4 regions of the Streptomyces sp. NPDC091387 genome follow, and region 3 is predicted to be linked to each of the others. Evidence: riboswitches for the same ligand, from Rfam matches in the RefSeq annotation. Region 3 holds a riboswitch; each other region holds the start of a gene.

Region 1 (7,640 bases), on a different contig from region 3:
TCGCCGCGCGGCTGCGGGACGCCGTCCGGGCCTCCGCCGCGGTGGACGCCGTCCTCACGGGTGACTTCTTCCACGACTCCCTGATGAGCGCGCACTATCCGGGGCGCGACGTCTACAACGCCGACGCCGCCCATGCGCTGCCCGCGGCGGTCATCGAGTCGCTCGTCCAGTCGACACCGCGACGGCTGGTCCTGCTGCCCGCACCGCTCACCGGCCGCGCCGGCGGTGAACTGCGCGGCATACGTACCCGGTTCGGCGCGGGGCTGGATCTGCGCTGGTCCGCCGACGGCACCGCGACCGCGGTGCTGCACCCCGCCCGTGACGCCCGTGTCGATGTCCGCACGGGAGACGGCAGCACACTCACCGGTTCCTCCGCCGGATCCACCGCCGCTCCGCTGGAGCTGACGGCCGGCGTGGACCGCGTCCTCGAACTGGGGCCGCGGTAGCACTCCCCCCACCCCATCCCCCCATGGAAGGGACAACCATGGCACCACGCACCCGCACGCTCAGCAGGTTCGTACTGGCCCCGGCAACGGCAGTGGCGGCTCTGATCGGCTTCGCCGCCGCCCCCGCCCAGGCCGCGATCTGGTCCTCCTCGGACCAGTGGGGCAACTACACCACCTCCGACGGATACACCCTGTACAACAACATCTGGGGTTCCGGCGCGGGTTCGCAGTCCATCTGGGCAAACTCAGCATCCAACTGGGGCGTTTCGGCCAACCACCCGAACACCGGCGGCATCAAGTCCTACCCGAACGCCAAGAAGGTCGTCGGCAAGCCCATCACCTCGCTGTCGTCGCTCACCAGCGACTACGACGTCACCGTCCCGTCGTCCGGTGCCTACAACACCTCGTACGACATCTGGGACACCGACTACGACTACGAGCTGATGCTCTGGGTCAACTACAACGGCGCCGTGGGCCCGCTCGGCACGTCGCAGGGGACGGTGACACTCGGCGGTCACTCCTGGACCGTGTACAAGGGCGACAACGGGGCCAACCAGGTCTTCTCGTTCCTGCGCACCTCGGACTCCGCCTCGGGCTCGGTGGACATCCTGCCCATCCTGAAGTGGATCAAGGACACCAAGGGCTGGTGGGGCAACGAGACCATCGGGGACGTCCAGTTCGGCTACGAGATCACCTCGTCCGCGGGCGGCCTGGACTTCACGACCAACGGATTCGGTGTCTCCACGAGCTGAGCCGTACGCACCAGGAGCCGGCCCCCACGAGGGGCCGGCTCGTGCGCGCGCCGCCGCCCGGTGTCACCTCGGGGCGGGGCCGGTGCTCTCCCGAACCGTCAGCTCCGGAGCCAGCAGCTCCACTTCGTCCGTCCCGCGGCCGGAGAGCTTGGCGACGACCTGTTCGACCGAGCGGCGCCCCATCTCCTGCGCGGGGATGGCCACCGAGGTCAGCCGCACCGATGCCTGGGTGGCCACCTGCTCGGGGCAGATCGCGACCACGGACACGTCCTCGGGCACGGCCCGGCCCTGCTGCCGCAGGAGGTTGAGCAGCGGCTCCACCGCCGACTCGTTCTGCACGATGAAACCGGTGGTGCCGGGGCGCTCGTCGAATATCCGCGAGAGGGTCTGGGCCATCGCCGGATAGCCGCCCTCGCAGGGCCGGTGCAGGACCCGCACCCCGGTCTCCCGCGCCTTGGCCCGCACTCCGTCGACGGTCCGCTCGGCGAACCCGGTGTGCCGCTCGTACACCGCGGCCGCTTCGCCGATCACCGCGACCTCACGGTGCCCGAGGCCGGCGAGGTGCTCCACGCAGAGTGCCCCGGTCGCCTCGAAGTCGAGGTCCACACAGGTGAGGCCGTCGGTGTCGGCGGGCAGTCCGATGAGCACGGCAGCGCGGTCGGTCTCGCGCAGCAGCGGCAGCCGTTCGTCGTGCAGTTCGACGTCCATCAGGATCATCGCGTCGGCGAGCGAGCTGCCGGCGATCCGGCGTACGGCGGCGGGACCCTCCTCGCCCGTCAGCAGGAGGACGTCGTACCCATGGGTACGGGCCGTGGTGGCGACCGCGATGGCGATCTCCATCATCACGGGAACGTACATGTCGGTACGCAGCGGCACCATGAGCGCGATGATGTTCGACCGGCTGCTGGCGAGCGCCCGCGCACCCGCGTTGGGGTGGTATCCGAGTTCCTTGATGCTCTGTTCCACCCGCTCCCGGGTGGGTACCGAGATGGACCGCTTCCCACTGAGGACGTAGCTCACCGTGCTCGCGGAGACTCCGGCGTGCTGTGCGACCTCGGCAAGGGTGACCATTCAGCTCTCCATCACAGAACGACGTCGGACACCGGCACGCATACCGGCCTGCACCGGCAGGCTCGGCCAGATGTGGCGAAGCGCTTCGACTTCCCATCATTTGGCTGTGACATACACAGATGGTGCGAGCCTAGACCCACACGCACAACGTGTCCATAGTTCAGTCGAAGCGCTTCGACTCGCTGGTTCACGCCCTGTTCCGCGCCGCTGCCGACCATGACGGCCGTCGTCCGGCTACCGCCACGATATGCCGGACGGCCGGCCCTGGACATCGGCGGGACCGGTGCGTCAGCGGTCCGGGAGGCCCGCGGGGGTCGCGGCGGTGCCGAGGGTGAGCAGTCCGGCGCCGAGCAGGAGCGCGGGCTTCGCGTGCCCGCTGCGCAGGACGGCGGTGGCGGTAGGCAGCGGGAGGAGCAGGAGGCCGGAGACGGTGGCGCAGTGGCCGCGGACGTACCGGAAGCACAGGGGAAGGAAGACGCCGCGCCGGGCAGAGACCGGCCGCCGGCCGCCCGATCCCCGCCACGTCGAGGCGGCCGGAGGGTGCTGAGGCGGGCCGTCGCGCCTGCGGGCGCCGCGACGCCGGTGCCCAGGGGCCTCAGTTCTGCCGGGGCAGCAGTTCCGTCTCGAACCGGTCCAGGGACTCGTCGAACAGCGCCCCGCGCCGCCCCTCCGGCGCGGGGAACAGCTCTCGTTCGCCGGGCCGGGCGGGCTGCAGCCCGAACACCGGCAGCACCCGCCGGGGCGCCAGGCCCGCCGGCGAGGCCAACTGCGCGGCGATCAGCACCGGGTGACGGCCCGGCAGCACCGTCACCGAGGTGCCGGCCTTGAGCCGGGTGGTCCGGGACAGGGCGTGGGCCATTACGATGAGGGGGTCGACGGCGTCCGAGCGGATGTGCTCGGACAGCCAGAGGGAATCCAAGCCGTCACGTTCGAGACGGTCGACGATCCGGCTGAAATCCGGCAGGGGCGACCCGGCGCCGAGTCCCGCTCCGAAGCGGACTTTCATGACGGCCACAGTACGCGCGCCGCCGGCCGGCCCCGGTGGGGATGTCGCCCCGCGGCGTTGCCCGGACTCAGGCGTCGAGCAGTACGGGGAAGGCCTCCATGTCGTTCTGCGTCATCACCGGAAGCTTGCGGATGTCCGCGTCCGGCACCGCGAGCCGCAGCCGGGGGAAGCGCCCGAAGAGAGCCGGCAGGGCTATCCCCGCCTCGACCCGGGATAGCGCGGCGCCGGGGCAGATGTGCGGGCCGTGGCCGAAGGTCATGTGCCGGATGGGGGTGGGGCGGGTGATGTCGAAGGCGTCCGCGTCGGCGCCGTGCTGCTCGAGGTCCCGGCCGATCACCCGGTAGGAGATGACCACGCCCTCGCCCTTGGCGATGACGTCGTCACCCACCTGGATGTCCTCGGTGGCGAACCGCATCAGCAGATGGGTGGTCGGGGTGTCCCACCGCAGCGTCTCCTCGATCACGGTCTCCCAGGAGACCTCCCCGTCGAGGACCATCCGCAACTGTTCCGGGTGCGCCAGGAGGGCTCGTACGGCGTTGAGGATGAGCCCGATGGTGGTCTCGTGGCCGGCCGCGACCATCGCCTTGAGGTTGCCCACCACCTCTTCCTCTGTGAGGGGCTCCCCGCCCTCCTCCGCGAGAATCAGCCCGGAGGTCAGGTCATCGGTGGGGCGTGCCGCCTTCTCCCGCACGAGCCCTGAGTAGAAGACGTCCAACTCGGCCAGCAGGGCGAGCCGTTCGTCCTGCGGGGTGAGCATCGAGAAGAAGGCCTTGTACTGCCTGGTCAGCATGGCGTTCTCGGCGGGGTCCACGCCCATCAGCATGCCGACGACCCGCATCGGCAGCGGCTGGGCGAACACCGACTTGAGGTCGACGACGGCCCCGTCCCTGCCGCCGTCGGCGAGTGCGTCCAACAGCTCCTGGGTGAACTTCTCGATGTCGGGCCTGATGGCCTCCAGCCGGCGGGGCGTGAGCGCCTGGGAGGTCTTGGTCCGCAGCCGCCGGTGCTCGGCGCCGTCCACGGTGAACATGGACCGCCCGGCGTCGATCATCCCGATGAGCGGCCACTCACGCGTCACCTCGCCGCTCTGCCACAGCCCCCAGGCGTCGATGTCCTTCACCAGCCGCGGGTCGACGAGGAGTTCACGTGCGTCGGCATACCGGGTGATGGTCCAGGCGGGTATGCCGAGCAGGTCGATCCGGGCGAGCCGCCCGGCGTCGCGCAGCCGCGCCGTCTCACCGTCCAGGTCCTGGACCATGGGGTCGATGACAACGGTCCCGCGGTCCGGGGCAGCTGTGTGCGCGGCGGCGTGAGGGCAGGTCACGAGAGGTCTCCTGTCGTACGAACGGGGGTGAACCGGACGGGGAGCGAGGTCGTCCCGCGCAGAAACGCGGAGGGCCGCCGTACGAGGTCCGCGACGGCGACGCCCAGCTCGAGGTCGGGCAGCCGGTCGAGCAGCACCTCGATGCCGGTACGCGCGATGGTCTCGGCGATCTCCTGAGCGGAGAAGGGGCACCGGTACTCGCCGTGGCTGAAGGCGAGATGCGCGCCGTTGCCCCCTTGGGCGGAGGCAGCGCTGCCGGACAGGCTCTGCCTGATCAGCGGATCGGTGTTGGCGGCGCCGAGCCCGAGCAGCAGCATGTCCCCCGCCCTGATCCGCTGCCCGCCGAGCTGGGTGTCCCGGGCGGCCCAGCGTCCGGCGAGGATCTGCGTCGGCGCGTCCTCCCAGAGCACCGCGTTCATGGCCTCGGCCACGCTGCGCCGCCCGCCCGCCATCGATTCGGCGAACTCGTCCTCGGTGAGCATCAGCCGCAGGGAGTTACTGATCCAGTCAGCGGTGGTGAGGTGCCCGGCGGCCGTGATGGCCATCAGGTCGAGCATGTACTCCTCGTCGGTGAACGCCTCGGGGAAGGCGAGCATCCGGGAGGTCACGTCGTCCCCGGGCTCGGCCCGCTTGGCGGCGACCAGCCGCCGCATGTGCTCCCCGAATCGCAGATGGGCCTCCTGTGCGCCCGGACCACCGTCGGCCAGGTCCTTCAACACCTGCGCGATATGGGCGCCTTCGTCATCGGGGAACCCGACCAGCCGTGCGAGGACGAGCACGGGTAAGGGCTCGCAGAAGTCGGCGACGAGGTCGGCGGCACCCCGGCTGCACACGGCGTCGATCAGCCGGTCGGCCAGCTCCTCGCAGTGGTTGCGGATCTCGAACGGATCGGCCCCTTCGAGGGCGGGTCCGACCATCCGGGCGTGGCGCCGGTGCTCGTCCCCCGCGCTGAAGTAGATGGACGGCAGCGGCCGCCCGACCATGGGCAGCAGCGGCCAGTCCTCGGGGATGTGCTCCCACTGGTTCCACAGACCGACATCGCGCGGGAACAGCTCGCCGTCGCTGGTGACTTGATGGAGTTCGCGGTATCCGATGACCAGCCAGGCGGGGAACCCGCCCGGCAGCTCCACGGGGACGACCGGCCCGTGATCACGGCGCATGGCGCGGTAGACGGCCTGTGGCTCGGTCTGGAACGAGGGGCCGCCGAGCGGCACGGCCCCGGGCCTCGTGTGTGCGGGGCACTCCGGAGGGGGCGAGGCGGGCTCGGGCCGTGCGGAGGATGGGCGCGTCATCGTCCTGACTCCTGTGGCGGAAGCTTCACGCGTCACGATCGTGCGATCAACGCACGCCCACTATAAGGATTTTATGTGATGCCACAGCGGTCAACGGCGATCAAATGTGCAGTCAGAGCGAAGCAACTGGCCGACATCTGCGCACAATTGACCAACATCTGCGGGTACCGCCCCGGCCACCCGGAGCCGGTGGGCGGCCAGCGCGCCCGGCCGGACCCGGACTACGACCGCCCGGAACCCTGGGCATCGCACAAATCGCCGCCCTCCAGGGCGACGTTGACGAGCGCGGCGGCCGGGTCTTCTCCGTCCACCAGCTTCAGCGCGTGCCACCGGGACAGCCAGTACACGCGTCCGCGATGACCGGCGAGTGTCTCCCGCAGCACGTCCGGAGAGTGCGTCCAGACCGCTGGAAGGGCGCCCGCGTAGTCGAACGCGGCACGCAGCTCGACCCACCCGTCGTCCCGGACGTCACCGGCGGTCAGCAGTATCTCGACGGCCTGGCCGGGCTCCTGCCGGCACTTCTTGGCATGGATCCAGTGCACCTGGTGGCCTGCGGCGTACCGGTCGCAGCCGTCGCTCCGCACGGAGCCGTTCTCGGTGAGATGACGCAGCATGGTGGGTCCCGCCTTCCGGGGATGATGGACCCCGAGCGCTCTGCACCGCGGTCCGCTGTTCCCCGCACCTCGCGCACGGGGCAGGTCGTCACCCGGAGCACCCGCAGCGGAGCGGGGTGCCGTCCAGCCAGCCGGGGCTGCGCGCTGGAACTCATGACCCGACGAAAACCCTAACGCACCCGTGGGACAGACCCCGACGGACGGCGCACGCACAGCCGACGGACGGTCAGGGGAGGCGCAGGCGCGGGCCGAACCCGACCCGCGCCCCCTTGCCCCTCACCTGCCACTCCGTCGGGCTCGGTCAGCAGGTGACGAAGCCCGGGTCGCTCGTTCCTGCCTTGCCCGTCTCGACGTGCCCGGCGAACCGCCGCAGGAACGTGGCGTCCGCGTCCGACACCACCGTGATGTCGTACCAGCGCCGGCTCCCTCGCAGGTCAACGGCGTGCTTCACGGTCGCCCCCGCACGCACCGCGAAGGTCTGCGCCCCGCCGCCATAGGTGTCCGCGTTCCGCACGGTCAACTGGACTGTCCTCGTACCAGCATGAGTGAAAGTCAGTTCGAGTCCTCCGCTCGACGGGTCATGACGTGCGGTCACCTCCGGCCCTGCCGCCTTTCCGGGCCCCCGGAAAGCGCGCAGGAACCCGTTCGGGCCGTGCACGGTGAGGTCGGTCACGTCCTTCGAGTAGGCCGTGTTCCAGCTGTCGGCGAGCGTCTTGCCCGCCTCTGTGGTGTAGGTCCAGGGTCCGTCGGTGCGGTTCGCCGACGTCACCAGGAACTGCGCCCCGGCCGCGTCGCCGCCACTGAAGGTCAGCCGGTACTTACCGGAGGCCGGGTCGGCCGCCCCGTCCACGAGGGGCGCGTACCGCAGCGGCCGGGTGGGCCGCGAGCCGGGCTCCTGCTTCGGCACACTGCCGGAGACCGGCGGCACCGGTACGTAGTCGGGGTGCCGGCCGTTGTCCGGCGGCGCGTATCCGTCCGTGGAGGGCAGCGAGACGGGCGCGGTGTCGGTACGGCTGAAGTCGAAGGCCGAGGTCAGATCGCCGCAGACGGTGCGCCGCCAGGGCGAGATGTTGGGCTCGTGCACGCCGAAGCGCTCCTCCATGAACCGGATCACGGAGGTGTGGTCGAAGACCTC
Region 2 (7,640 bases), on a different contig from region 3:
TACGGCGCCGAACGCTGGGACGCCGTCTCCGGTACCGTCCGCGCCCCCGCCCCGCACCCCGGCGTCGCCGCCGTGCGGGCCGAACTCCCCGGCGTACTCGACACGTTCGACTCCTGGCGCGGTACCTGGATAGAGGAGAAGGGGCAGGCGCTCGCCGTCCACACCCGCCGTGCGGAGGACCCGCAGGCCGCCTTCGAGGCCCTGCGCGGCCCCCTCGGCGAGCTCGCCGCCCGGCACGGACTGATCGTCGAACCGGGCCGTCTGGTCCTGGAGTTGCGCCCCGCGGGCATGGACAAGGGTGTCGCCCTCACGCAGTACGTGCGGGAGACGGGCGCCGAGTCCGTGCTGTACGCGGGCGACGACCTGGGTGACCTGGCCGCCTACGCCGCCGTGGAGAAGCTCCGCGCCGAGGGCCCCGACGGCACCCCCGGCCTGCTGGTCTGCAGCGGCGAGGCGGAGGTGCCCGAACTGGCCGAGCGCGCGGACCTGTTGCTGCCGGGGCCGGGAGCCGTCGTCGACTTCCTGTCAGCCCTGGCGCAGCGCCTCTAGCTGGTCCAGGAACCACTGCTGCGGCGGCAGCGCGGTGGCCGCCGCGGCCAGCCGCTCCGTACGGGCAGCGCGCTCGTCGTCGTCCATCGTCAGCGCCTCGTGCAGCGCGTCGGCGGTGGCCGACACGTCGTACGGGTTCACCGTGATCGCGTCGTCGCCCAGCTCCTCGTACGCCCCCGCCTCCCGCGACAGCACCAGCGCGCAGCCGTGGTCGGAGACGACCGGGACCTCCTTGGCGACCAGGTTCATCCCGTCCCTGATGGGGTTGACGAGCGCCACGTCGGCCAGCCGGTACGCCGCGAGCGAGCGCGCGAAGTCGTCCTTGACGTGGAGCACGACCGGGGTCCAGTCCGCCGTGCCGTGCGCCGCGTTGACGGCGTCGGCGACGCGCTGCACCTCGGCCGTGTACTCCCGGTACACCGCGAGGTCCTGCCGCGAGGGGTAGGCGAACGCGATGTGGACGACCCGGCCGCGCCACTCGGGCCGCTCGTCGAGCAGGGCGCGGTAGGCGAGCATCCCGCGGACGATGTTCTTGGACAGCTCCGTACGGTCCACCCGCACGATCGTCTTCCGGCCGGGGCCCACCTGTTCGCGCAGCGCCGCCATCCGCTCGTCCACGTCCGCCTCGTGCGCGCGGCGGCGCAGGAAGTCCGCGTCGGCGCCGAGCCCGTGCACGCCGATGCGGGTGCGGCCGGTGCCGCCCAGGATCTCCGTGCAGCAGCCGATGAAGGCGTCCGCCCAGCGGCGGGTCAGGAAGGCCGCCCGGTCGGCGCCGAGGATGCCGCGCAGCACCTGCTCGGAGATGTCGTCGGGCAGCATCCGGAAGTAGTCGACGGGCGCCCACGGGGTGTGCGAGAAGTGGCCGATCCGCAGGTCGGGGCGGAGCTCGCGGAGCATTCCGGGCACCAGCACCAGGTGGTAGTCCTGCACCAGGACCGACGCGCCCTCGCCCGCCTCCTCGGCGAGCGCCTGGGCGAAGGCCCGGTTGTAGGCCTCGAAGGAGGCCCACTGCCGGCGGAACTCCGCGTCGAAGACGGGTTCCACGGGGGTCTGGTAGAGCAGGTGGTGGACGAACCAGAGCACCGAGTTCGCGATCCCGTTGTACGCGTCGGCGTGCACGTCCGCGTCGATGTCGAGCATCCGTACGCCCGGCTCGCCGACCCCGCGGCGCACCGCCTCGCGGTCGCCGTCACCGAGTGCGGCGCAGACCCACATCTTGTCGTCCACCGCGCTCAGCCCGGAGACGAGCCCGCCCCCGCCCCGTTTCGCGTCGAGCGAGCCGTCCTCGCGGAGCGCGTACGAGACCGGACCGCGGTTGGACGCGACGAGTACCTGGGCGGCGGCGGGCTGAGGGGCGTGCTCGGAGACCATGCTGCGGAATCTAGCCCGATCCCGAACGGTCCAAACGTGCGTGCGGCCGTGCTCCGGTCACGCCGCGCGGCGTGAGACGTACTCCTCGATCTCGCGCATCGGCGGCCGCTCCTCTGTGTCCACCGGGTACGTGTGCGGGACGAACCCGTGTTCGCCGCGCTCGAACTGGGTCAGCGAGGGGCGGACCAGATGCCCCCGGGAGAGCCGCAGCTGAGCGGTCCGGTAGATGGCCGCCGCCATCCGGCCGAGCGCCTGGCCGTCCTGGTGGCGGTGTTTCCTGACGCCGACGTCCACCTGGCCGAGCGCGTCCAGGCCGACCGTGTGCAGGGCGTCGACGAGCAGCCCCAGCTCCACTCCGTAACCGACCGGGAACGGCAGCTGTTCGAGCAGGGAGCGGCGCACGGCGTACTCGCCGCCCAGCGGCTGGACGAAGCCGGCCAGCTGCGGCCAGTGCAGATTGAGCAGCGGCCGCGCCACCAGCTCGGTGACCCGGCCGCCCTGGCCTGCGGTGTCCCCGAGGGGGCGGTCGTACATCGCCTTGACGAACTGGATCGAGGGGTCGGTCAGCAGTGGGCCGACGATGCCGGAGACGAAGTCCGCCGAGAAGTCCTTGAGGTCCGCGTCGATGAAGCAGACGATGTCACCGCCGGTCGCCAGGAGTGACCGCCAGAGCACCTCGCCCTTGCCGGGGACGGCCGGGACCCGGGGCAGGATCGCGTCCCGGTGGATCACCCGGGCGCCCGCCCGGCGGGCGACCTCTGCGGTGGCGTCCGTGGAGCCGGAGTCGATCACCACGAGTTCGTCGACCAGCCGGACCTTCTCCATGAGCTCGCGCCGGATCACCCGGACGATGTCCCCGACCGTCGCCGCCTCGTTGAGCGCGGGCAGGACGACACTCACGCTCCCGCGGCGCGGGTCGCGGTCCCTGGCGGCCAGGAGCTGCTCCAGCGGGCGGTCGGCGGAGGACCAGGAACGCCTGGTCAGCCAGCCTTCGACCTCTTCCAGCACGGTCGATACTCCCTGTATGTGATCCATCTCGCGGTTCGGACGACTATCTCAACAGTCCGGTGCTTCGGTTACAGTCTTGAACAACGCAGATGGCCGTGGCATGCCGGGGTCCATCCGCTGATAAACGCCTGGATCCATGGTCCAGTGCCACAGCGCTCATCCAGAGGGACAGAGGGAACGGCCCGTTGAAGTCCCGGCAACCATCCAGCCGACCGCGAGGTCAGGTGGGGAAGGTGCCAATTCCGTCTTGTGACGAAATGCGTCACGAGGAAGATGAGGAGAAAGGGCCTCGCCATCATGGCTGTGCAGACTGTTGCAGCAAACCCCGAGTCTTCTGTGGACCTTGGTCCCGCCGCGGCGCTTTCCTGCCGCGAGTGCGGAGAGCGATTCGAGCTCGGCCCCCTTTTCGCCTGTGCGACCTGTTTCGGGCCGCTCGAAGTGGCGTACGACCTGCCGAGCGGCTCCCCGGACGAGCTGAAGAAGCGCATCGAGGCCGGCCCCGACAACATCTGGCGCTACGCGCCGCTGCTGCCGGTCCCCTCCGACGTCGCGGACAAGCCCAACCTCAACCCCGGCTTCACCAAGCTGGTCAAGGCCGACAACCTCGCCCGTGAGCTGGGCGTCACCGGCGGCCTGTACGTCAAGGACGACTCCGGCAACCCGACGCACTCCTTCAAGGACCGCGTCGTCGCGATCGCCGTCGAGGCCGCCCGCGCCTTCGGTTTCACCACGCTCTCCTGCTCCTCCACCGGCAACCTCGCCGGTGCGGTGGGCGCCGCCGCGGCCCGCGCCGGTCTGCGGTCGTGCGTGTTCATCCCGCACGACCTGGAGCAGGGCAAGGTCGTCATGGCCGCGGTGTACGGCGGTGAGCTGGTCGGCATCGAGGGCAACTACGACGACGTCAACCGCTTCTGCTCGGAGCTCATCGGCGACCCGCTCGGCGAGGGCTGGGGCTTCGTCAACGTCAACCTCCGGCCGTACTACGGCGAGGGTTCCAAGACGCTCGCGTACGAGATCTGCGAGCAGCTCGGCTGGCGGCTGCCCGACCAGATCGTCATCCCGATCGCGTCCGGCTCGCAGCTCACGAAGATCGACAAGGGTCTCCAGGAGCTGATCAAGCTCGGTCTGGTCGAGGACAGGCCGTACCGGATCTTCGGTGCCCAGGCCGAGGGCTGTTCCCCGGTCTCCACCGCCTTCAAGGCCGGTCACGACGTCGTGCGGCCGCAGAAGCCGAACACGATCGCCAAGTCCCTGGCGATCGGCAACCCGGCCGACGGCCCGTACGTCCTGGACATCGCCCGCCGCACCGGCGGCGCCGTCGAGGACGTCAACGACGAACAGGTCGTCGACGCGATCAAGCTGCTGGCGCGCACCGAGGGCATCTTCGCCGAGACCGCGGGCGGGGTGACGGTCGGCGTGACGAAGAAGCTGATCGAGGCCGGCCTCCTCGACCCGTCGCTCACCACCGTCATCCTGAACACCGGCGACGGCCTCAAGACACTGGACGCCGTGGCCGCCACCTCGCAGGCGACCGCGACGATCCGGCCGAGCCTGGACGCCTTCCGCGCCGCGGGCCTCGGCACCGCCGGCTGACCCCACCCGAGACTCCAGGAAGGGCACCCACCATGAGCGTCAAGGTCCGTATCCCCACCATCCTCCGCACCTACACGGGCGGCCAGGCCGAGGTCCCGGCCGAGGGCGCGACCCTCGCCCAGGTCATCGAGTCCCTGGAGAAGAACCACCCGGGCATCGCCGCCCGCGTCCTGGACGACCAGGGCAAGCTCCGCCGCTTCGTGAACGTGTACGTCAACGACGACGACGTGCGCTTTGAAGGCGGTCTGGAAGCGGTCACCCCGGACGGCGCGGGTGTCTCGATCATCCCGGCCGTCGCCGGCGGCTGCTGACCCCCGGGACCCGCGCGGTCCCGCCCCACCGCGTCACCGGAATTGCCCCCTCCGCGACAGAAGCGGAGGGGGCAATTCTGCATGGTTGAACGCGGTAGAGTGTGGGAAGTCCCCTCCGCTGCCCGTGCCCCCGCATATGAGAATGCGCCCGGCCACGACAAGATGCAGCCAAAGTAACTGAACCTCTTGCGCCATAAGTCGCCTTTGCCTGGCCCGACTTGCCCTGGAATCTTATGAGTTACTCATATTCGGGCGATCGGCGCTGCCCAGAATTCTCGTCCGATTGACCTGTTGCAGAGGGCAGTTGGGCAGATACATTCGGCCGCGGTCGACGCGTTCCGGCGCACGCACCCTCTCCTGTCGGAGGGTGAGTTCTGACCCGGGCCCGCGAAGTGCGGTCCTGTGCAAGGGCCAGTAATAGGGGAGTTAGGCATGGCTCAGGGCACCGTCAAGTGGTTCAACGCGGAGAAGGGGTACGGCTTCATCGCGGTCGACGGTGGTGCGGATGTTTTCGTCCACTACAGCGCGATCCAGATGGACGGATACCGCACCCTCGAAGAGGGTCAGCGAGTTGAATTCGAGATCTCGCAGGGCCAGAAGGGGCCGCAGGCGGACATGGTCAAGCTCGCTGTCGGCTGAGCTCGGCACGGTCGGCCAACGACACTACTCACGCACGGAGGGCCCGTACCCCCTGGGGTACGGGCCCTCCGTGCGTCCCGAGCCCCTTCGCACGCGCGCTCCGGTTGTCCACACTCCGGAGAGGGACGCTTGCACTCTCGGGGGTCGAGTGCTAATCATTGGGCTTAGCACTCTCCGGGTGAGAGTGACAGAAACTTGGACCGGGCCGGTGAGGCCCGCAGGTCTGTCGGGGCAAGGAACCGGCAGGCGGCAGGCCGTCCGTCGCGGGCGCCACTCGGTCCGGAGAAATCCACCCCTGTCCGGGAGGACCACTTCATATGGCCAAGATCATCGCGTTCGACGAGGAGGCCCGGCGCGGTCTTGAGCGCGGCATGAACCAGCTCGCCGACGCCGTCAAGGTCACCCTCGGCCCCAAGGGCCGCAACGTCGTCCTTGAGAAGAAGTGGGGCGCCCCCACGATCACCAACGATGGTGTTTCCATCGCCAAGGAGATCGAGCTGGAGGACCCGTACGAGAAGATCGGTGCGGAGCTGGTCAAGGAGGTCGCCAAGAAGACGGACGACGTCGCCGGCGACGGTACGACCACCGCCACCGTTCTCGCTCAGGCGCTCGTCCGCGAGGGCCTTCGCAACGTGGCCGCGGGTGCGAACCCGATGGCTCTCAAGCGGGGCATCGAGAAGGCCGTCGAGGCCGTCTCCGCCGCCCTCCTGGAGCAGGCCAAGGACGTGGAGACCAAGGAGCAGATCGCTTCGACCGCCTCCATCTCCGCCGCTGACACCCAGATCGGCGAGCTCATCGCCGAGGCCATGGACAAGGTCGGCAAGGAAGGCGTCATCACCGTCGAGGAGTCCCAGACCTTCGGGCTGGAGCTCGAGCTCACCGAGGGTATGCGCTTCGACAAGGGCTACATCTCGGCGTACTTCGCCACGGACATGGAGCGCATGGAGTCGTCCCTGGACGACCCGTACATCCTGATCGTGAACTCGAAGATCAGCAACGTGAAGGACCTCCTTCCGCTGCTGGAGAAGGTCATGCAGTCCGGCAAGCCGCTGCTGATCATCGCCGAGGACGTCGAGGGCGAGGCCCTGTCGACCCTGGTCGTCAACAAGATCCGTGGCACCTTCAAGTCCGTCGCCGTCAAGGCTCCGGGCTTCGGTGACCGCCGCAAGGCCATGCTCGGCGACATCGCCATCCTCACCGGTGGCACCGTCATCTCCGAGGAGGTCGGCCTCAAGCTGGAGAACGCCGGTCTCGACCTGCTCGGCCGTGCCCGCAAGGTCGTCATCACCAAGGACGAGACGACGATCGTCGACGGCTCCGGTGACAGCGACCAGGTTCAGGGTCGCGTCAACCAGATCCGTGCCGAGATCGAGAACTCCGACTCGGACTACGACCGCGAGAAGCTCCAGGAGCGCCTCGCGAAGCTGGCCGGCGGCGTGGCCGTCATCAAGGCCGGTGCCGCGACCGAGGTCGAGCTCAAGGAGCGCAAGCACCGCATCGAGGACGCGGTGCGCAACGCCAAGGCCGCCGTCGAGGAGGGCATCGTCGCCGGTGGTGGCGTGGCTCTGCTCCAGGCCTCGGCCGTCTTCGAGAAGCTGGAGCTCTCGGGTGACGAGGCGACCGGCGCCAACGCCGTCAAGCTGGCGCTGGAGGCCCCGCTCAAGCAGATCGCCGTCAACGGTGGTCTCGAAGGTGGAGTCGTCGTCGAGAAGGTGCGCAACCTGCCGATCGGTCACGGCCTCAACGCCGCGACCGGCGAGTACGTCGACATGATCGCCGAGGGCATTCTCGACCCGGCGAAGGTCACGCGCTCCGCTCTGCAGAACGCCGCGTCCATCGCCGCGCTCTTCCTCACCACCGAGGCCGTCATCGCCGACAAGCCGGAGAAGGCCTCTGCGGCCGCTCCGGGCGGCATGCCGGGCGGAGACATGGACTTCTGATCCTGACGGATCGGTAGTTCCGCACAGCTGTACGACGCCGGCCCCCGGGGAGTGATCCCCGGGGGCCGGCGTCGTTCGTGTGCCCGCGGTCCGAGCGCCGCGCGGGTGCGGGGATCAGGCCGTCGTCGACGGCTTCTCGCGCAGGCCGTCGACGACCGCCCGCTCTAGGACCGCCGTCTTGCTGATCAGGGTGCCCTTCTTGCCCATGGAGGTGTTCCTGATGAGGTAG
Region 3 (7,640 bases):
CGGCCGGCGCGCTGTCGGTCCTGGTCGCGGCGTCACCCGCACCGCCGCACGCGGCGAGCCCGGCGGCGAGAGAGGCGACGGCCGCGGCGGCGGTGACGCCGCGGAGGAATCTGCTGCGGCGACTGGGGGAGGGCGTGAGGGCGAGGGTGCGCATGATGGCTGTCCTTGTCGGGTGCGGTGAGGGCGTACGGGTGAGGTCGCGCCGTGAAGTGGGTACGGGATCAGGGGTGTTGGGTTGGAGGTTTCGGGATCAGAGCACTTTGCTCAGGAAGTCCCTGGTCCGCTCGTGCTGCGGGTGGTCCAGCACCTGCTCGGGCGGGCCCTGTTCGACGATTCGGCCTTCGTCCATGAAGACGACCCGGTCGGCGACCTCACGGGCGAACCCGATCTCGTGCGTGACGACCAGGAGGGTGGTTCCGCTGCCGGCCAGGTCCTTGATCACGGCCAGCACCTCGCCGACCAGCTCGGGGTCGAGCGCGGAGGTCGGCTCGTCGAAGAGGATGACGCCGGGCCGCAGGGCGAGGGCGCGGGCGATGGCCACGCGCTGCTGCTGCCCGCCGGACAACTGCCGCGGGTAGGCGGCGGTCCGGTCCGCGAGCCCCACGCGGGCGAGGAGGCCGCGGGCCAGTTCCCTCGCCTGGGGCCTGGTCAGCTTTCCGGTCGCCACCGGAGCCGCGGCCACGTTGTCCAGCACGGTCAGGTGCGGGAAGAGATTGAAGTTCTGGAAGACGAAGCCGATCCGGCTGCGCTGCGCCAGGATGGCCCGCTCGCTCAGCTCCTTGAGGCGACCGCGGTGCCTGCGTACGCCGATCAGCTCGCCGTTGAGGCTGACATGGCCGATCTCGGGCTTCTCCAGGTGGTTGATCACCCGTAGGAGCGTGGACTTGCCGGAGCCGGACGGCCCGAGGACGACCGTGACCTCGCCGGGCCTTACGGTCAACGCCACGCCTTCCAGAACGCGTTGGGATCCGTACCACTTGTGCACATCGTGCACCTCGACCGCGGCGGGGCGTACCGCGAGCACTCGGCCGGTCTCCTGCGCCCCAGCCGTACCGGCCGCCTCCGCCTTCTCGGCCGTCCCGGTCTTCTCGGTCGTCTCGGCGCTCATATCGCCGTCTCCTTCCGGACCCGGGCCCGCAGATCGCCGAGGCCGGTCCGCAGCTTCTGCAACGGGGTCAGCGGCAGGGTGCGCAGCGCGCCCCGCGAGTAGTGCCGCTCGACGTAGAACTGGATGACGGACACGACGCTGGTGAGAATCAGGTACCAGACGGTGGCCACCAGCAGCAGCGGCACGATGTCGCCGGGGTAGCTGCTGCCCATGCTCTGCACGGAGCCGAACAGGTCGAGCAGAGAGACGTAGAAGACCAGCGAGGTGCCCTTGATCAGGCCGATCAGCTGGTTGACGTAGTTCGGGGTGATGGAGCGCAGGGCCTGCGGAAACACGATCTTCGCGAACTGGTAGCGCCTCGGGAGGCCGAGGGCCGAGGCCGCCTCGTGCTGGCCCTGGTCGACGGAGAGGATGCCGCCGCGGACCACTTCGGAGGCGTACGCCGCCTCGTTGAGGCTCAGGCCGATGACGGCGACGGCCATGTCGGTGGCGAGGCGGGACTCGTCGAACGTGAAGAACGCCGGGCCGAACGGCACTCCGATGCTCAGCGTCCGGTAGAGCGCGCTGAAGTTGTAGAGGAACAGCAGGACCACGATCAGCGGCACCGATCGGAAGAGCCAGGTGTAGCCCCAGCTGACCCCACGCAGCACCGGGCTCGGGGAGAGCCTGGCCAGTGCCAGCAGTACGCCGCCGAGCAGTCCCAAAGCGGCGCTGTACACGGTGACTTCGAGGGTGATGAGCAGGCCGTCGAGGATCGTGGGCCGCAGGAACCAGTACGAGAACCGGTCCCACTGGTAGAAGGGATTGGTCACCAGGCCGTGGACGATCTGGGCGACCAGCACGAGCACGACGGCTGTGATGATCCAGCGGCCGGGGCGCAGCAGGGGAAGGACCCGCTGCGCCGCCAGGGGCTTCGGCGCGGCGGGCGGGTGGAGGCGGGGGGCCGCCTCGGCGGGCGGCGCTGATCCGGAGGACACAGCGATGCCAGGGGATTCACTCACGGAGGGCTCCAGCGGATTCGGACAGTCCGGACCGCGGACGGCGGCGACGCCGCACCGATCGGGGACGAATCGGCGGGACGCGGCACACGGCACGGGACGGGGGCCGGGCAGGGAGAGGGCGCACCGCGACAGCGGTGGACGTCAAGAACGCGGAGAGCAGAGGCCCGGAAGGCAGAGGCCGGGAAGGGCTGGGCCGGGAATGCCGTCAGGCTTGACAGAGCACGCGTGAAACGGCGCTACACAGTGCGCTGTTGACGCGCTGCAGGTCGACGGAGCGGTCCGCGCAGAGCAGCAGGGCGCGGCCGCGGGACCGCCAGGCAGCCATCCCCTCAGCTGCGTGCATCGCTCTCACCGTCACCATTCCGCCCCGTGGGGCCTACACTCCCGCCGAACGTCATCCGGTCCGGACCGAACCTGGGCACCCCACCGCGTACGAGGGTTGCCGGCCGGCGCACCAGGGATTTCCGCTGACGCTCATGACCGTTCTGCGCCGCAAGTTAGGCACGGCCGGAAACGAATGTCAACGCCGGTGACCACCAGGCGAGACGGCCCGTGCGGCCTTCTTGACTGCGTCACGTGACGCACCGAAACTGACATGGACGGTCACGATTGTCAGCGCCTCCTGTGCGGGATTCTCCTGCTCAGGCGGTTATCGGCCCCGGCCCGCTGGCAGGCAACCCTTCCACCGCGACGGGGTGCCCCGGGTGACGACCGGGTCCCGCCGGTGCGGCGGGGCAAGCGTGGTCTCGCGTCTCGCGAGCCCCGAAGTCGGGACCGGTGGGAATTGTCCAGGAACGGCTTGACGAGGCGCCTGCACATCGATCTGCTGCGTGTCTCCAGCGCTTACTAGCCCGGACAGATCCGGACGCGTACCGGACCGCTCGGTCCGTCCGGACCGGTACGAGAGCGCAGCCATTCCACATCCGGCCGCTGGTGCCCACAAGGCGGCGGTGGCTTCCTCGTTCCCGCAGGGATTCCCACCGGGATTCCCATAGGAGAGTCATGCCCGAGACAGTTTCGCGCAGTTCCAGTTCACGCGGTCCCGGTTCGCGCAGTTCCGGCACAGGCAACTCGATGGCATGCGGCCCGGTTTCCCCGGGTCCGAGTCCGTGCGCCACGCAGCCTCGTCCCGCGGCTGCCGTGCAGCCCTCCCGCATCCACAGCCGTATCGGTGTCGGTCTGGCCGGCGGCTTCTACCCGGCGCCGCACCGCTACGAGCTCTTCCTGTCGGCGAGTTGTCCGCGCTCGCTCCGCATCTCGATCACTCTCGGCCTGCTCGGCCTCAAGGACTCGGTCGCCACCACGATCCTGGGACACCCCACCGAGACACCCGGCGCGTTCGCCTCGCTGCGCAGCGCGTACGAGGCGACGATGCACCACTACGACGGACCGCTGACGGCGCCCGCGCTGTGCGACCGGTGGAGCGGACGGATCGTCAGCAACCACACCCCCGACATCCTGCGCGACCTCGCGGGCCTGCTGTCCGGCCATGACGAGGCCTGCCCCTCCGCTCTGCGCCCGCCGGGACTCATCGCGGACATCGACGCCCTCCGTGACCTGCTGGACTGCGACGTCACCCCGGACGCCGGGCCCGCGGAGCGATCGGCGACGCTGGACCTGCTGGATCACCGCCTCGACCTGCGGCCCTACGTACTGGGCGGGGAACTGACGGCGGCGGATGTGGACCTGTGGGTCGCGCTCGTCCGTCTCGGCCCGGCCGCACTCGGCGACCGTCCTCGGCTCCGGGAGTACGTGGGCCGCCTGCGCGACCACCCCGCCTTCCCCGACGCGCAGGAGCGGGACGACGGCCTCCGGCCCGCGTAGTTGGGCGCACCGGAGCCGGTGAAGGCCCCGGTGCACCTCTCGTTCAACGCGACATTCAGGTCAACCTCTTGTCCAACGGCTCCCTCAGGCGCCGACGTAGGCCGCGAGGTGCCGGCCGGTGAGGGTGGAGCGGTCGGCGACGAGGTCGGCGGGGGTGCCCTCGAAGACGAGCCTGCCGCCGTCGTGGCCGGCGCCGGGGCCGAGGTCGACGATCCAGTCGGCGTGCGCCATGACCGCCTGGTGGTGCTCGATCACGATGACCGACTTGCCGGAGTCCACGAGCCCGTCGAGCAGGCCGAGCAGTTGCTCGACGTCGGCGAGGTGGAGGCCGGTGGTCGGTTCGTCGAGGACGAGGATGCCGCCCTTCTCGCCCATGTGCGTGGCCAGCTTGAGCCGTTGCCGCTCACCGCCGGACAGCGTGGTGAGCGGCTGGCCGAGGCTGAGGTAGCCGAGCCCGACGTCGGCGAGCCTGCCCAGGACGCGGTGCGCGGCCGGTGTGCGCGCCTCGCCGTCGCCGAAGAACTCCTCGGCCTCGGTCACCGACATGGCGAGCACCTCGCTGATGTCGCGGCCGCCGAGGTGGTATTCGAGCACCGAGGCCTGGAACCGCTTGCCCTCGCACTCCTCGCAGACGGTGGAGACACCCGCCATCATCGCAAGGTCGCTGTAGATGACGCCGGCACCGTTGCAACCGGGGCAGGCACCTTCGGAGTTGGCGCTGAACAGGCCCGGTTTCACGTCGTTGGCCTTGGCGAACGCCTTGCGGATCGGATCGAGCAGTCCGGTGTACGTCGCGGGGTTGCTCCGTCGCGAGCCGCGGATCGCACCCTGGTCGATCGCCACCACCCCGTCCAGGCCCGAGACCGAACCGTGGATCAGGGAGCTCTTGCCGGAACCGGCGACGCCGGTGACGACGGCGAGGACCCCGAGCGGGATGTCGACGTCGACGTCGCGCAGGTTGTTCGTCTGCGCGCCGCGGATCTCCAGCGAGCCGGTGGGCTTGCGCAGGGTGTCCTTGAGGGTCGCCCGGTCGTCGAAATGGCGGCCCGTGACGGTGTCCCCGGCCCTCAGTCCCTCGACGCTGCCCTCGAAGCAGACGGTTCCGCCCGCTGTTCCGGCGCCGGGGCCGAGGTCGACGACGTGGTCGGCGATAGCGATCGTCTCCGGCTTGTGCTCCACGACGAGCACCGTGTTGCCCTTGTCCCGCAGGCGCAGCAGCAGGTTGTTCATCCGCTGGATGTCGTGGGGGTGCAGGCCCGCGGTGGGCTCGTCGAAGACGTAGGTGGTGTCGGTGAGCGAGGATCCGAGATGGCGGATCATCTTGACGCGCTGTGCCTCGCCCCCCGACAGCGTGCCCGTCGGCCGGTCGAGCGCGAGGTAGCCGAGTCCGATCTCCACGAACGAGTCGAGGGTCTGCCCCAGCGCGGTGAGCAGGGGTGCCACCGAGGGTTCGTCGAGGTCGCGGATCCAGGCGGCCAGGTCGCTGGTCTGCATCGCGCAGGCGTCGGCGATACTGATCCGGTTGATCTTCGACGACCTGGCTCCCTCGCTGAGCCGGGTGCCCTCGCACTCGGGGCAGGTGGTGAAGGTGACGGCCCGCTCCACGAACGCCCGGATGTGCGGTTGCAGCGCTTCCTTGTCCTTGGACAGGAACGACTTCTGGATCCGGGGGACGAGACCCTCGTAGGTGAGGCTGACGCCTTCGACCTTGACCTTGGTCGGCTCCCGGTAGAGGAAGTCCTGCATCTCCTTCTTGGTGTACTTGCGGATCGGCTTGTCCGGGTCGAGGAAGCCCGATTCCGTGTAGACCCGGACGGTCCAGAAGCTGTCGGACTTCCAGCCGGGGATGGTGAAGGCGCCCTCGGCGAGCGACTTGGAGTCGTCGTAGAGCTGGGTGAGGTCGATGTCGGAGACGTTGCCCCGGCCCTCGCAACGCGTGCACATGCCGCCCGTGCGGTTGAAGGTGGCCTTCACCGCCTTCTTGGCACCGCGCTCGACGGTGATGGCACCGCTGGCCCGGACCGAGGGGACGTTGAAGGCGTAGGCGCCGGGCGGGCCGATGTGCGGCTTCCCGAGCCGGCTGAAGAGGATCCGCAGCATCGCGTTGGCGTCGGTCACCGTGCCGACCGTGGAGCGCGGATCGGCGCCCAGCTTCTGCTGGTCGACGATGATCGCGGTGGTCAGCCCGTCCAGGACGTCGACCTCGGGCCGTGCGAGCGTCGGCATGAAGCCCTGCACGAAGGCGCTGTAGGTCTCGTTGATCAGCCGCTGCGACTCCGCGGCGATCGTGTTGAACACCAGCGAGGTCTTGCCCGAGCCGGAGACGCCGGTGAAGACCGTGAGCCGCCGCTTCGGGATCTCGATGCTGACGTCCTTGAGGTTGTTCACGCGCGCGCCGTGCACGCGGATCACATCGTGGATGTCGGCTGGGTGCGGCGCGGGCGACTGCGCGTCCGTCCTGGTGGCCATGCTTATCGTTCTCCATCTGTCTGTCGGTCGGGGCCGTGATCCTGGTCCCCGTCGGCGTCGTCCGGCTCGATGCGAGTAGCTGAGGGCGGTACGCACGTTCTACTTCGTCGGTGCGGCCTGTGGCAACGGTCCGCTGCCCGCCCGGTCGTGTCGTGGCCCGGTCGTCGGGTGCGGGAGCGGCGCGACGGCCGCCGGACCGCCCGGCGGCCGTCGCGCGTCCGCCCGCGGTGATGGACACCCCGTGGACAACCGTCCGACGGTTCGGGTCTCAGCTGTCCTGCAGCAGTCCGAGGACGTTGCCGTCGGGGTCGGTGACGGTGGCCACCAGGCGTCCGCCGCCGACATCGTGCGCGGGGTCCTTCACAGTGGCGCCCGCGGCGGTGACCTCGGCCAGCTTCGCCTCGATGTCCGGCACGTGCCAGTACGCCACGGGTGAGGTCATGCCCTGCTGTGCCCCGGCCGGCACCAGCCCGATGTGCTGGCCCCCGGCCTCGAAGCCCACGTAGTAGGACTCGTCGGCCTGCGGCTGTACACCGAGCAGCGCCGTGTACACCGCCTTGGCCGCCGCCAGGTCGGACACGGGGTGCAGCACGGTCTTGATTCCCTGGGTGGTCGAGCTGGTCATGATCGCTCCTGTCGTTCGTGGGTCATATCGGCCCGGTGCGGACGGTGGCGCCGAGCCCACGGCCAGGCGTGGAGTCGGCGGTCGCGGTCGGCGGCCGGGCCCCGGTGTCTGTCGGGGACTCGTCGTCCGGACGCTCGGTGCCTGGATGCTCGGTGCCCGGCCATCACGCTAGCTGCGGCTCGGTGACCGCGCTTCTCCATTCCTGATCGGTCAGGTCGGCCGCCCGGGACCGTGCGAGAACTCTTCGCCGCTGTGCTCGCCCCAGGTCAGGGCCGTGCACAGGACATATTGCCGCCTTCCGGCACCGGGTCCATGCTTATGGGCATGGGTGACGAGGCCGACCCCGAGCTCGCCGCGTACGTCGAGCGTGCTCTCCGAGTGATGGAGGCGGCAGGGGCGCACGGGGCGGCAGCCTCCGTGCACCAATTGGTCAAGGAGACCGGGCTGCCCCCGGCCACCGTCCAGCGGCTGCTGAAGACGCTCGTGCGGGACGGTTACCTCACCGAGCTGGACGGCGGGGCGTTCGCCCTCTCCCCCGCGCACTCCTCCCTGGGCGCCGGACAGGACGGGCAGGGGCCCCTGAACCGTGTCCGGCCCGTCCTGACGTCCTTGC
Region 4 (7,640 bases), on a different contig from region 3:
ATAGGGTGGTCACATCCCCTTATCGGCTGTGGACCCCAGGAGCGGACCATGAACGTTGTGACCCCGGTCGGCGGCGACAGCGTGGCGGCTCGTTCCTGGCCCGGCGTGCTGACCCCGCTGCTGCGCGGCGAGGACCTGAGCGCCGACGACACCGCGTGGGCGATGGACCGCATCATGAGCGGTGAGGCGACCGACGTGCAGATCGCCGGCTTCGCGGTCGCCCTGCGCGCCAAGGGCGAGACCGTCACGGAGGTCACCGGTCTGGTCCGTGCGATGTACGAGCACGCCACCACCATCCACGTACCCGGCCGTACGGTCGACATCGTCGGCACCGGCGGCGACATGGCCAAGACGGTCAACATCTCCACCATGTCCGCGATCGTGGTGGCGGGGGCCGGGGCCAAGGTCGTCAAGCACGGCAACCGCGCCTCCTCCTCCGCGAGCGGCTCCTCCGACGTCCTGGGCAAGCTCGGCGTCAACCTGGACCTGCCGCCGCAGCGCGTGGTCGAGGTGGCCGAGGAAGCGGGCATCACCTTCTGTTTCGCGGTGAAGTTCCACCCCGCCCTGCGGTACGCGGCGAAGGCGCGGTCGGAGCTCGGTGCCCCGACCACCTTCAACATCCTCGGCCCGCTCACCAATCCGGCCCAGGTCCGTTCCCAGGCCATCGGCGTCGCCGACCTGCGGATGGCGCCCATCGTCGCGGGCGTGCTCGCGGAACGCGGCAACTCCGCGCTGGTCTTCCGCGGCGACGACGGCCTGGACGAGCTGACCACCACCGCGACCTCCCGGGTCTGGGTGGCCCGGGACGGCGTCGTGCGCGAGCAGGCCTTCGACCCGCGCGACGTCGGCCTGGAACTGGTGCCGGTGGAAGCGCTGCGCGGCGCCGACGCCTCGTACAACGCCGATGTGGCCCGCCGCCTGCTGGCCGGCGAGAGGGGCCCGGTACGGGACGCCGTCCTGCTCAACTCGGCGGCGGCCCTGGTCGCGCTGGACCAGGGGGAGGGCACGCTCACCGAGCAGCTCGCCGCCGGTATCGCGAAGGCAGCCGAGTCCATCGACTCCGGGTCCGCCGGCCGGGTGCTGGAGAGATGGGTCAGGGCGAGCAACGCCTGACCGTACGGAACGCGAGGCGGGGCGCAGTCCAGATCATGGACTGCGCCTTGCGCGTTCCGGTACGTATGGCAAGATGCTGGGCAGGTCATGAGTGACAGCGACTACGGCCCCGGCCCGCTGTCCGGCAACCCTCCGTCCGTGGCGGGGTGCCCCGGGTGAAGACCAGGCCGTAGGCAGCGAGGTCTGCGGCAAGCGCGGACCCCTCGACGTCCTAGACGTCCACCCGTGGGGTCCTGGTCCTCAGGGAGCCTCTGTGAGCAAGCGAATGCGATAGGGCTTTTCGGCCCTCCTCCGCACACCCTCTTTTCTTCCCTCCGTGCTGCCGCGTACCCGCAGGCACGCGGAATTCGCCTGCCTGTTACGGGAGTCCGCCATGTCTGTCTTCACCGCTGCCGCCGACCAGTCCATTTGTGCCCCTCTGCCGGTTCTGGGCAAGGATGTGAGGGTTCCGCTGGTGACCGGCGGTGAGGTCACCTACGCCGCGCTCGACTACGCCGCCAGCGCCCCGGCCCTGCAGCGGGTGTGGGACGACGTCGCCGCGTACGCGCCGTACTACGGCAGCGTCCACCGCGGCGCCGGCTACCTCTCGCAGCTCTCCACGGACCTCTTCGAGTCCAGCCGCGTCACCGTCGCGGAGTTCCTCGGCTGCCGCGCCGACGACCAGGTGATCTTCACCCGGTCGACCACTGACTCGCTCAACCTGCTGGCCGCCGCGGTCCCCGCCGACTGCCAGGTCTTCGTCTTCGAGACCGAGCACCACGCGTCCCTGCTGCCCTGGCGCGACGCCCGGGTGACCTACCTGAACGCCCCGCGCACCCCCGCCCAGGCCGTCGCCACGCTGGAGCGGGCCCTCGCCGACCGTGACCCCTACGGCCCCGCGCTGGTCTGCGTCACCGGCGCCTCCAACGTCACCGGTGAGCTGTGGCCGGTCAAGGAGCTCGCCGCCGCCGCGCACGCCCACGGCGCGCGGATCGTGCTGGACGCCGCGCAGCTGGCCCCGCACCACCCCGTCGACATCGCCGAGCTGGACGTGGACTGGGTCGCCTTCTCCGGACACAAGCTGTACGCGCCGTTCGGCTCCGGCGTCCTGGCCGGCCGCTCCGACTGGCTGCGCGACGCCGAGCCCTACCTGGCCGGCGGCGGCGCCTCCCGCAAGGTCGCCCGGCGCACCGACGGCGGGGTGGACGTCGAGTGGCACACCACCGCCGCACGCCACGAGGCCGGTTCCCCCAACGTTATCGGCGTCTACTCCATCGCCTCCGCCTGCAAGGCGCTCACCGAGGCCGGATTCGACGGCCTGGTCGCCCGGGAGCAGCAGCTCGTCACCATGGTCCGCGCCGGCCTCGCCGAGGTCCCCGAGGTCAAGGTGCTCTCGCTGTTCGGTGACGACGCCCCGCGGGTCGGCGTCATCTCCTTCGTGGTGGAGGGCTGGAACAGCTCGCACTTCGCCGCGGCGCTCTCCGCCGAGTACGGCATCGGGGTGCGCGACGGACTGTTCTGTGCCCACCCGCTGGTGCGCACCCTGCTCGGCAGCGACCCGCAGGACGTCGGTGAGTGCGGTGCGCCGGAGGCCGAGCCGGGCGAGAGGTCGCTCAACGCGATCCGGGTCAGCTTCGGTGCCGGTACGCCGGACGAGCACATCGAGCGCTTCGTGCGGGCGGTCAAGGAGCTGGTGAGCGAGGGCGCCCAGTGGAAGTACCGCACCGAGGACGGCCGTTGCGTCCCGGACCGGGGTACCGCCCAGGTCTGAGGGGCGTGAAACACGTTCGGCCGGGTACGGACAGCTGTCCGTACCCGGCCGAACGCATGTACCTATGCGTCCAGGCCGATGGCGAAGGCCGCCTCCAGGTCGTGCTGCGAGTACGTACGGAACGCCACGTGGGTGTCGGTCCCCTCGACGCCGGGGATCTTGCTGATCCGGCCGGGGATGACGTCGGCCAGATCGTCGTGCTTGGCCACCCGGACCATGGCGATCAGGTCGTACGTACCGGTGACCGAGAAGACCTCGCTGACGCTGTCCAGCGCCGCGACGGCCTCGGCGATCTCGGGGATCCGGTCCACGCTGGTTTTGATGAGCACGATCGCGGTGATCACGGCTGGCTTTCTCCCTCGGTGGCCGTGGCTGGAGATCTCACTCTAGGGCCTCGTGTCCTGGCCCCACGCCGATAGCGCCCCCAGGCGTAGAGGAAGCCGATGGCGAAGCCGACGACATGCGCGAGGTAGGCCACGCCGGGGCCGCTGCCCGCGCCCTCGGCGGCCAGCCACTGCAGTACGAACCAGAAGATCAGCACGATCCAGGCGGGGAAGCGCAGCGGCAGGAAGAGCAGGAACGGGAACACGCTGGTGACCCGGGCCCGGGGGAAGAGGTAGAGGAAGGCGCCCAGCACCGCCGAGATCGCCCCCGACGCGCCGACGAGCGTCTGGTCGGACGTGGCGTGCGCGGCCGCGTAGGCGAGCAGGGCGAGGTAGCCGCAGCCGAGGTAGAAGAACGCGAACTCGGTGTGGCCCATGCGCTCCTCGGCCATCGCTCCGAACACGTACAGGAACAGTATGTTGCCGAGCAGATGCAGCCAGCTGCCGTGTACGAAGAGCGCGGTCAGCGGGGTGAGCAGGGCGTGTGCGGAGCCGTCCCACAGTTCGCTCGGGATCACGCCCCAGCGCTCGAAGTACCCGGCCTGGGCGGACAGCAGGGCGTCCGCGCTGCCGTACACCGGGGTGAGTCCGGAGAGCGGGCTGATCGCGAAGACCGCGCAGCACAGGGCGATGAGGGCGTAGGTCACCGGCGGTCCGCCCGAGGTGGCCGCCCGCAGGAGTCTGCCGGCCGCAGCCCGCCGATCGATCATGAACAGAGCATGACTCAAGCGGAGGGAACCGGACAGAGCGCCTCGCCGTGCCGGTGGTATGCGGCGAGGCCGTAGGGTTACGGCAGGACATCCGCAGTTCGACGGCGCACCGCGAAGATCCTTATGTGGCAGCACGAGGCCCGACGAAAGAGGACGCAACGATGACGACGGTTCCCCAGCCGACCGAGGCGACCCGCTGGCGCTGCACGCTCTGCGGAAACCTCACGCGATTCGACGTGACGCGCTCCTCCAAGGTCGTCGAATACGTCCATCTCGACCTGGCCGGGGAATCGAGCGTCGAAGAACGCGAGGTGGTCAGTGAGACCATCGAGTCGGTGCGCTGTCGTTGGTGCAACGCGGTGGATCAGATCGAGCTGGTGGACAGGCCGGGTGCCGACTCCTGACGGGGCCGTGCGGACATAGAGTTTGAGGTGACGGATGGTGGAGCAGCCCGCTGGCGGCGCCGCGTCGGCCGATGCGGCCGACGATGCCGTGGAGGTGCTCGACCGTCCGCTGCCCGAAGGCGTGCGGCGTCGGGTCGTCGCGCTGGTCTCGGACGCGTTCGGCGGCCTCACGGTCACCGAACTCCCGGCTCAGCTCAGACAGTACGCCCGTTTCACGCCGACCCGGCGTGCGAAGTTCGCCGGGAACGCGATGGCGGCCGCCCTGGAGGGCGACGCGTCGTTCCGCCGGCGCATCGGTGAACGGCTGAGGGAGACCCAGCCGGAGCTGAGTGCCGCCCTGGAGGCGGGCTCGCCGCCCGCCGCCGCCGACCCCGTCGATGTGGCCGCCGCGGCCTATGTGCTGCGTCCGGCCGGCTGGGTGAAGCTTGTGGCCGCCGCCGGTGAGGAGGCCGAGCGGGCCGGCGCCGAGCGGGCGGACGAGGAAACCCGGCGCGAACTGGAACGGCTGCGCGAGGAGCTCGTCCAGGCCCGCGCCCAGACGAGGAGCGAGACCGAACGGCTCCGCGCCGACCTCGACGCGGCCCGCAAGGAGGCCGAGTCGCTCCAGCGCAAACTGCGCAGCGCGGCCAGCGAGGTGAAGCGCGGCGAGGCAGCGCTGCGCCGGGGCAGGGCCGAGAGCGACGCCGTACGGGCCGAGGCGGCCGTCCAGGTGTCCGCGGCGGAGAGCGAGACCCGGAGGCTGCGGGCGCGGCTCAGCGAGGCGGAGGCGTCCGTCGAGGCGGGGCGCAGGGCCGCGCGTGAGGGGCGCTCGGTCGAGGACATGCGGCTGCGGCTGCTGCTCGACACGGTGCTCGAAGCGGCGGGCGGACTGCGGCGCGAACTGGCGCTGCCGCCCTCCTCGATGCGTCCCGCGGACACCGTCGACGCCGTCGAGCCGGGCCGGATGTCGCCCAAGGACGTTGCCGCCAGAGCCCTTTCCGACACCGATCCGGCGCTGCTGGACCAACTGCTCGCGCTGCCGCAGGCACATCTGATCGTGGACGGCTACAACGTCACCAAGACCGGCTATCCGCAGATGCCGCTGGAGAAGCAGCGACTGCGGCTGCTGGGCGGTCTGTCGGTGCTCGCCGCCCAGACGGGCGCCGAGATGACCTGCGTCTTCGACGGGGCCGAGCTGGCCGCTCCGGTGCTGCTGGCGCCGCCTCGTGGGGTGCGGGTGCTGTTCAGCAAGGCGGGGGTCACCGCGGACGAGCTCATCCGGCAGCTCGCGCGCGCCGAACCGTCCGGCCGGCCCGTCGTGGTGGTCTCCACCGACCGCGAGGTGGCCGACGGAGTGGCGAAGGCGGGGGCCAGGCCCGTTGCGTCTCTCTTGCTCCTGAAGCGGCTTTCGCGCGTTTAGCGGGACTTGTTGCGACTTGCCGGAAATTACGGAACAGGTCGTCAGTTCACCGCTACACGCAGTGTGGTGTGGGTAAAGAAGTACCGGCTGTGACGAGATTTTGCCCGCCAGGATTTGAACTGATCACGGGATGGTCACTATGGTCGGGCCTCGAACCTTCGCACGGTTGATCACCCACCCGGGGTGGCAGTGAAGGAACCGCCGAGTCCGTGATCCCCACGGAGCCGGGGATTCATGTCCCCCACAGCCCGGTAGGCGGCTCGAGGAAGAAGGAGCTCGCCTTCGTGGCGTCCCACCGTCGTCCCAAGAATCCGAGCCGCGCCCGTGTGACCGTGCTCACCGCGACCGCCGCCGCAGCCGTGGCCCTGACCTCTCAGGCCGCTCACGCCGATCCCAAGCCGACCAAGAGCGAGGTCAAGGCGGAGGTCGACAAGCTCTACCACGAGGCGGAGACGGCCACCGAGCAGTACAGCGGGGCCAAGGAGAAGCAGGAGAAGCTCGAGAAGCAGGTCGGCGCGCTGCAGGACAAGGTGGCCCGCGGCCAGGAGGAGCTCAACACGCTCCGCTCCGGCCTCGGTTCGCTCGCCGCCGCGCAGTACCGCTCCGGAGGCATCGACCCCTCCGTGCAGCTCTTCCTCGCCTCCGACCCGGACAGCTTCCTCGACCAGGCCTCCGCCCTGGACCAGCTGACGGCCAAGCAGGCCGAGGCGATGCAGAAGATCCAGGAGAAGCAGCGGTCCCTCGCGCAGGAGCGCAAGGAGGCCCAGGACAAGCTGGGCGACCTCGCGGACGTCCGCAAGACGCTCGGCGAGAAGAAGAAGAAGCAGCAGGGCAAGCTCGCCGAGGCGCAGAAGGTGCTCAACACCCTGACCGCCGCCGAGCGCGAGAAGATGCGCCAGGACGACGTGCGCGCCAGCCGCGACGCGGGTGACCGCGTGGACCTCGGCAACGAGGCCCCGGCCTCCGGCCTCGGCGGGGCCGCCCTCCAGGCCGCGTCCACGCAGGTCGGCAAGCCGTACGTCTCCGGTGGTACGGGCCCCAGCTCCTTCGACTGCTCGGGCCTGACCCAGTGGGCGTACGCCCAGGCCGGTGCCCAGATCACCCGCACCACGTACACCCAGATCAACCAGGGCACCCAGATCGGGCGCAGCCAGCTGAAGCCGGGCGACCTGGTCTTCTTCAGCAACACCTCGCACGTGGCGCTCTACGCGGGCAACAACACCGTGCTGCACGCCCCGAAGCCGGGCGCCGTGGTCCGCTTCGAGTCGATGAACACCGTCGGCGCCTACCAGACCGCCGTGCGCATCTGATCGCGCCCGAACGGGCGAATTCCCGCGCCCCGCACTGACTGCCCGCCCCGCCGGAGACCACAGGTCACCGGCGGGGCGCCGTCATTTGTGACCCCCGTCCGCCCGGCGCGGCCTTTGTCCGCTCCGTGATCGCGCGACTACTGTCTGGCTGCCGCGCAGCTCCACGTGTCGGTCCGCCCGTCCCGGGCGGCAGGGGCTGCGCACATCTGCGTACAGCGGAAGGGAGTGCGGCGTCCTGTGGTGTCCCATCGCCGTTCCACACAGCCCGGCGTGAGCCGGGGCGTCCGGGCCACTGTCCTGTCGGCCGCGGCGGCGTCCGCCGCCGCGACGCTCGGCGCGGCCACCGCGCACGCCGAGCCGCAGGACACCGCGCGGTCCGCCGGGGCCCGGGTGGACCGCCTCTACGCCGAGGCCGAGCACGCCACCGAGCAGTACAACAAGGCCGGTGAGGACGTCGGGCGGCTGCGCGGTGAGGTGAGCCGGGCGCAGGACCGGGCGGCCCGGGGCCAGGAGCGCGTCAACGGGATGCGCGAGGAGCTCGGTTCCGCGGCCCGCGCGCAGTACCGGTCCG

The links. Region 3 has a riboswitch for S-adenosylmethionine ahead of ACIQM0_RS14520 (amino acid ABC transporter permease). Riboswitches for the same ligand answer to the same signal wherever they lie in the genome.
Region 1: it holds a riboswitch for S-adenosylmethionine, as region 3 does, so the genes downstream of both, ACIQM0_RS31145 (hypothetical protein) here and ACIQM0_RS14520 (amino acid ABC transporter permease) in region 3, are expected to answer to the same signal.
Region 2: it holds a riboswitch for S-adenosylmethionine, as region 3 does, so the genes downstream of both, thrC (threonine synthase) here and ACIQM0_RS14520 (amino acid ABC transporter permease) in region 3, are expected to answer to the same signal.
Region 4: it holds a riboswitch for S-adenosylmethionine, as region 3 does, so the genes downstream of both, ACIQM0_RS07380 (aminotransferase class V-fold PLP-dependent enzyme) here and ACIQM0_RS14520 (amino acid ABC transporter permease) in region 3, are expected to answer to the same signal.

Annotation. Positions count from the first base shown of each region.
Region 1 is NZ_JBIVTZ010000017.1:156,372-164,011, reverse strand. Features, by position in the region: gene ACIQM0_RS31175 (glycosyl hydrolase family 95 catalytic domain-containing protein) at 1-446, shown strand, start outside; gene ACIQM0_RS31170 (hypothetical protein) at 485-1,198, shown strand; gene ACIQM0_RS31165 (LacI family DNA-binding transcriptional regulator) at 1,262-2,269, opposite strand; gene ACIQM0_RS31160 (LLM class flavin-dependent oxidoreductase) at 2,865-3,275, opposite strand; gene ACIQM0_RS31155 (cytochrome P450) at 3,343-4,599, opposite strand; gene ACIQM0_RS31150 (cytochrome P450) at 4,596-5,891, opposite strand; gene ACIQM0_RS31145 (hypothetical protein) at 6,113-6,505, opposite strand; SAM riboswitch class IV at 6,555-6,664, opposite strand; gene ACIQM0_RS31140 (phosphocholine-specific phospholipase C) at 6,807-7,640, opposite strand, start outside.
Region 2 is NZ_JBIVTZ010000011.1:183,797-191,436, reverse strand. Features, by position in the region: gene otsB (trehalose-phosphatase) at 1-549, shown strand, start outside; gene ACIQM0_RS23690 (trehalose-6-phosphate synthase) at 526-1,920, opposite strand; gene ACIQM0_RS23685 (glucosyl-3-phosphoglycerate synthase) at 1,978-2,928, opposite strand; SAM riboswitch class I at 3,082-3,208, shown strand; gene thrC (threonine synthase) at 3,226-4,521, shown strand; gene ACIQM0_RS23675 (MoaD/ThiS family protein) at 4,554-4,832, shown strand; gene ACIQM0_RS23670 (cold-shock protein) at 5,265-5,471, shown strand; gene groL (chaperonin GroEL) at 5,789-7,411, shown strand; gene ACIQM0_RS23660 (CU044_5270 family protein) at 7,526-7,640, opposite strand, start outside.
Region 3 is NZ_JBIVTZ010000006.1:144,236-151,875, reverse strand. Features, by position in the region: gene ACIQM0_RS14530 (ABC transporter substrate-binding protein) at 1-154, opposite strand, end outside; gene ACIQM0_RS14525 (amino acid ABC transporter ATP-binding protein) at 251-1,108, opposite strand; gene ACIQM0_RS14520 (amino acid ABC transporter permease) at 1,105-2,109, opposite strand; SAM riboswitch class IV at 2,483-2,591, opposite strand; SAM riboswitch class IV at 2,711-2,856, shown strand; gene ACIQM0_RS14515 (putative leader peptide) at 2,834-2,959, shown strand; gene ACIQM0_RS14510 (glutathione S-transferase C-terminal domain-containing protein) at 3,250-3,933, shown strand; gene ACIQM0_RS14505 (ATP-binding cassette domain-containing protein) at 4,018-6,402, opposite strand; gene ACIQM0_RS14500 (VOC family protein) at 6,671-7,027, opposite strand; gene ACIQM0_RS14495 (IclR family transcriptional regulator) at 7,352-7,640, shown strand, end outside.
Region 4 is NZ_JBIVTZ010000003.1:115,134-122,773, forward strand. Features, by position in the region: gene trpD (anthranilate phosphoribosyltransferase) at 49-1,113, shown strand; SAM riboswitch class IV at 1,197-1,314, shown strand; gene ACIQM0_RS07380 (aminotransferase class V-fold PLP-dependent enzyme) at 1,487-2,863, shown strand; gene ACIQM0_RS07385 (Lrp/AsnC family transcriptional regulator) at 2,926-3,207, opposite strand; gene ACIQM0_RS07390 (rhomboid family intramembrane serine protease) at 3,204-3,956, opposite strand; gene ACIQM0_RS07395 (hypothetical protein) at 4,118-4,360, shown strand; gene ACIQM0_RS07400 (NYN domain-containing protein) at 4,398-5,759, shown strand; gene ACIQM0_RS07405 (NlpC/P60 family protein) at 6,044-7,069, shown strand; gene ACIQM0_RS07410 (NlpC/P60 family protein) at 7,307-7,640, shown strand, end outside.